2 regions of the Arthrobacter sp. Y-9 genome follow, and region 1 is predicted to be linked to the other one. Evidence: predicted binding sites of a transcription regulator. Region 1 holds the regulator's gene; the other holds the start of a gene.
The links. The regulator Rex, encoded in region 1, represses fermentation and respiration genes when NADH is low (regulators of the CRP and FNR family bind a similar motif). The targets are predictions, from matches to a motif close to CTTGTGAANNNNTTCACAAG.
Positions count from the first base shown of each region.

Region 2: P9849_RS09650 (glyceraldehyde-3-phosphate dehydrogenase) is a predicted target of Rex. The motif match lies at 1,646-1,665, and genes of this name have one in related genera.

Region 1 covers NZ_CP121463.1:3,022,730-3,025,115, forward strand. The annotation lists gene P9849_RS13690 (GntR family transcriptional regulator) at 1-73, shown strand, start outside; gene P9849_RS13695 (HAD family phosphatase) at 92-775, opposite strand; gene P9849_RS13700 (redox-sensing transcriptional repressor Rex) at 928-1,662, opposite strand; gene P9849_RS13705 (glutaredoxin family protein) at 1,692-1,946, opposite strand; gene P9849_RS13710 (HAD-IB family hydrolase) at 2,011-2,386, shown strand, end outside.
Region 2 covers NZ_CP121463.1:2,149,514-2,151,899, forward strand. The annotation lists gene P9849_RS09650 (glyceraldehyde-3-phosphate dehydrogenase) at 46-1,455, opposite strand; RNA gene rnpB (RNase P RNA component class A) at 1,678-2,054, opposite strand; gene P9849_RS09660 (peroxide stress protein YaaA) at 2,169-2,386, shown strand, end outside.

The DNA.
Region 1 (2,386 bases):
GCCGGTGGAGTACGCGGAGGACATCCACCGCTCGGACTCCCTCCGCCTGCGGGTCACCACCGGCGCCACCTGAGCCCGGCCCCCGAAGGTCTCAGGCCGCCAGCGCCGCAAGCTCCCCGAGCGGGTGCACCTCCGTGGGCGAACCCGTGGCCGGCGTCGCGGTGGCGAGCGACCCGACCAGCACACACCGCATGCCCGCCGCCCGCGCAGCCGCCACCCCGGCGAGTGAGTCCTCGAAGACCACGGTCGCCGAGGCAGCCGCACCCAGCAGCTCGGCGCCGCGCAGGAAGCCCTCCGGATCCGGCTTGCCGCGCTCGACGTCGTCGCTGCAGACCGTGGCCGAGATCAGCCCCGACAGCCCGCTGTCCTCCAGCGCAGGCTCCAGCAGGCGTCGCTGCGTGCCCGTCACGACGGCGACCCTCGTCCCGGCGGCGACCAGTTCGCGGACCACGGCGACGTGCGCGGCGGGAATCCGCGGCTCCTGGCGGATCTCGCGGAGGTACGCCTCGCAGAGATGATCCAGGATGCGGGCCGCGAGGCGCTCATCCCCCGAGGCCAGGGCGGCACAGATGTCCGGGTCGCTGAGACCCACGAACCGCTCGCCGTACTCCTCCGGAGTGAGCTCCAGCCCGCAGACCTCGCGCGCGGCGTCCGCGTAGAGCCTGGCCATGAGGTCCTCGTCGAGGGAGAGCGTCCCGTTGAAGTCGAACAGCACCGCCTCGGCCGAGTCCAGGAGCGCGCGGACGGCGTCGGGGGCGGAGGAGTGCTGAGGCATGGGAGTTCCTTTGCGGCGGGAGACCTTACGGAGGGAACACTAGAGGCTCGGCTCCCGGGATCTTTTGGTCTAGACCAAAGTTTACCGAGTGTTCCCCCACCGGGTGGCGATTTTTCATCCCCGCGGCCGTTCCGGCGCCACGAAAGGCCGGGTCAGTCCACCAGACGCTGGGCGTGATACGCCAGGATCTGCAGTTCGGTGGCCATGTCCACCTTGCGCAGATTCACCCCGTCCGGGACCTGGAGCGTGATGGGCGCGAAACTCAGAATGCTCTTCACCCCGGCCGAGACCACGCGGTCGCACATCTCCTGGGCCACATGCGCGGGCAGCGCGAGCACGACCATGTTCGCCCGGGTCTGCGCCAGGCCCGTTTCGAGTCCGAGGACGTCGCTCACCCTCAGGAAGCCGATCTCCTGGCCGACGATGAGCGGGTCGGCGTCGAAGATCGCCACGATGTCGAACCCACGTGACTGGAAACCGCCGTACCGGGCGAGCGCGCGGCCCAGGTTGCCCGCACCCACGATCGCCACTTTCCAGTCCAGGGTGAGGCCCAGTGCTGCGGCGATCTGACGGTTCAAGTAGTCGACCTCATAGCCGACACCGCGCGTGCCATGGGAGCCGATGTAGCTGAGGTCCTTCCGCAGCGTCGCCGAGCTGACCCCGGACGCTTCCGCCAGCGCCTCCGAGGAGACCCGCTCCACGCCGTCGCCGGTCAGGGAGTTGAGGGCGCGCAGGTAGAGCGTCAGACGCGCGACGGCGGCCGGCGGGATCTGCTTGACCGCCTGCCCGGCAGCCGGATAACCGCTCAGCGCATCCTGCGCGCTGCGCGGCACCTCCACGGGGGCCTTCCCCCCGGTCGGCAGCGGACTCAGTTCTTTTTTCTTCATCGGTCAGTCTTCTTCATGGGCGGCCTCGGTCAGCCCTGCTGCGCAGCGCGCAGCTTCCGCTCCAGGCGGACGGGGTCGATCGTCCAGAAGTCGCGCTGCACGCCGTCGATCATCACCACGGGCACCTCGTCGGCGAACCGCTCCCGCAGGCCGGCGTCGTCGTCGATCAGGGATTCCCGCCAGGGGACTCCCAGGCGGCCGGCCACCTCGGACACGGTCTCACGGGCCGCGGCGCACAGATGACAGTCCTTCTTGGTGATGAGGAGAAGTTCAGGGACCCGCATCCTCCCACGGTAGCGGTATCGGGGCACCCACGGCACATCAGCGCCGTTGGATAGACTCGTCTTCATGGCCTCCACGCGAACTGAATCATCCTCCAGCGTTCCCGTGGCCGATCTGCACCGCCATGAAGCCGCCTTCTTCGACGTGGACAACACGCTGATCCGCGGCGCCAGCATCTTCCACGCCGCCCGCAAGATGTACGAGCGGAAGGTCTTCACCCTGCGCGACGCCGCCTCGTTCGGCTGGCAGCAGCTCAAATTCATCGTCCGGGGCGAGAAGCTCTCCGACGTCCACGAGATCCGTGACCGCGGCATGAAGATCGCCGCCGGGATCCGCGCCGAGGATGTCGCGACCCTCGGTGACGAGGTCTTCGAGGAGAGCATCTCCAGCCGGATCTGGCCCGGCACCCGCGCCCTCGCCGAGCAGCACCTGCGCGTCGGCC
Region 2 (2,386 bases), 870 kb from region 1:
GGCCACGCCAGGGTGGCGTGACCTCTCAGCTTCCAGCGGAAATGCTCAGGCGGCGGGGAAGGCCGGCGGGTTCACGCCCGCCATCTCCTCCATCACGCGGACGACCTGGCAGCTGTAGCCGAACTCGTTGTCGTACCAGACGTAGAGGACCAGGTTCTTGTCGTTGGCGATCGTGGCGAGGCCGTCCACGATGCCGGTGCGGCGCGATCCGACGAAGTCGGTGGAGACCACCTCGGGCGAGTCGATGAAGTCGATCTGCTTGCGCAGGCCCGAGTGCAGGGACAGCTCGCGCAGGTACTCGTTGACCTCGTCCTTGGTGGTGCCGTTCTCCAGGTTGAGGTTCAGGATCGCCATGGACACGTCCGGCGTGGGGACGCGGATGGCGTTGCCCGTGAGCTTGCCGGCCAGTTCCGGCAGGGCCTTGGCGACGGCCTTGGCGGCGCCGGTCTCCGTGATGACCATGTTCAACGCGGCGGAACGGCCACGGCGGTCACCCTTGTGGAAGTTGTCGATCAGGTTCTGATCGTTGGTGAAGGAGTGGACGGTCTCAACGTGGCCGTGCAGGACGCCGAACTTGTCGTTGATGGCCTTCAGAACCGGGGTGATCGCGTTGGTGGTGCAGCTCGCGGCGGAGACGATCGTGTCCTCGTCCGAGATCACGCCGTGGTTGATGCCGTGGACGATGTTCTTCAGATCGCCCTTGCCCGGAGCCGTGAGGAGCACGCGGGCCGCGCCCTTGCTCTGCAGGTGCTGGCTGAGGCCTTCGGCGTCACGCCAGCGGCCGGTGTTGTCCACCACGAGGGCGTTCTCGATGCCGTACGCCGTGTAGTCCACGGTGGACGGGCTGTCCGAGTAGATGACCTGGATGCGGATGCCGTTGACCGTGATGGTCTGGGATTCCTCGTCCACCTGGATGGTGCCCTCGAAAGGCCCGTGGACGGAGTCGCGGCGGAGCAGGCTCGCGCGCTTGGCGAGGTCGTTGTCGCTGCCCTTGCGGACCACGATGGCCCGCAGACGCAGGCCCTGACCGCCGCCGTGCTTCTCCACGAGGATGCGGGCCAGCAGACGGCCGATGCGGCCGAAACCGTACAGCACCACGTCCTGGCTCGTGCGATCATCGGCGCCCTGACGGCCGACGACGGGGGCCAGCTCCTCGCGGAGGAACTCCTCGAGCGGACGATCGGCGGCGGTGTCGTGGTACTTCTCGTTCAGCAGGGCCAGATCCACGGCCGCGGCGCCGAGCTCGAGGCGGTCGATCGCCTCCACGAGAGGCAGGGTGTCCTCCAGGGTCAGCTCGCGCTGGCTGATCCGGCGGGCGAAACGGTGCGCCTTGAGGATCTGCATGGTGGACTTGTTGATCAGGCTGCGCCCGTGGATGCTGGTCACCACATTGTTGTCGCGGTACAGGCGGCCGACGATCGGGATCATCGCCTCAGCCTTGGCCTCACGGCTCATCCACTGCTCGAAGGACTCGGAGTTCTGACTCACTCAAGGAACCTTTCTCTTCTGCGCGCGACGTCGGGCGCAGTTCGCCACCGGGGTTCAGGGCATGAAAAAACCGCCTAGGCGAACGCAGGCCCGGCGGGGTGAACAACAGCGTTCGTGATCAGTTTATCGTCCCCGGGACCGCCCCCGGGACGGGACTCCGGTGACATCAGTCACAAACGGATCGATGAGTGGACGGGTTGGCCTGTGAGCCGGGTTCTGTCAGCCGCGCCCGTTACCGGAGGCGGCGTAGCGATCATCCATCTAGGACCACTGTTGCCAGTGGCCTCAAGCGGCCTACCCGGATGCTCGGGCGAGCAGCCCTCGAACACATCCTGTCTGGCCTTGCTCCAGGTGGGGTTTACCGAGCCTCCCCGGTCACCCGGGGAGCTGGTGGTCTCTTACACCACCGTTTCACCCTTACCCCGCGCCGAGGCGCGTGGCGGTCTGTTTTCTGTGGCACTGGCCTGCGGGTCACCCCGAGTGGGCGTTACCCACCACCCTGCTCTGCGGAGCCCGGACTTTCCTCGGTGACGCCGGAGCGTCAACGCGATCGCCCAGCCAACCCGTCCAGCGACCATTCTATCCGCCGCGGGACCGCCCGGCCGCCAGCCCGGACCGGCCTGGACAGGACGGCGTCGAGCCGGATCGGGAGCGGTCCCCGGATTCGCTACCATCGAACGGTGCTGATCCTCCTCCCTCCCTCCGAAGGCAAGACCGCCGCGTCCCAGGGCCCCGGCGTCGACTTCTCCGCCCTGAGCTTCCCGGAACTGAACACGGCCCGGGCTGAAGTGCTGGAGGCGCTCGGCACCGTGAGCGCCCACGAGGACGCTCTGGAGCTGCTGGGCGTGGGAGCCTCCCTGCATGAGGAGGTGGCCCGCAACACACGGCTCCGGCACGA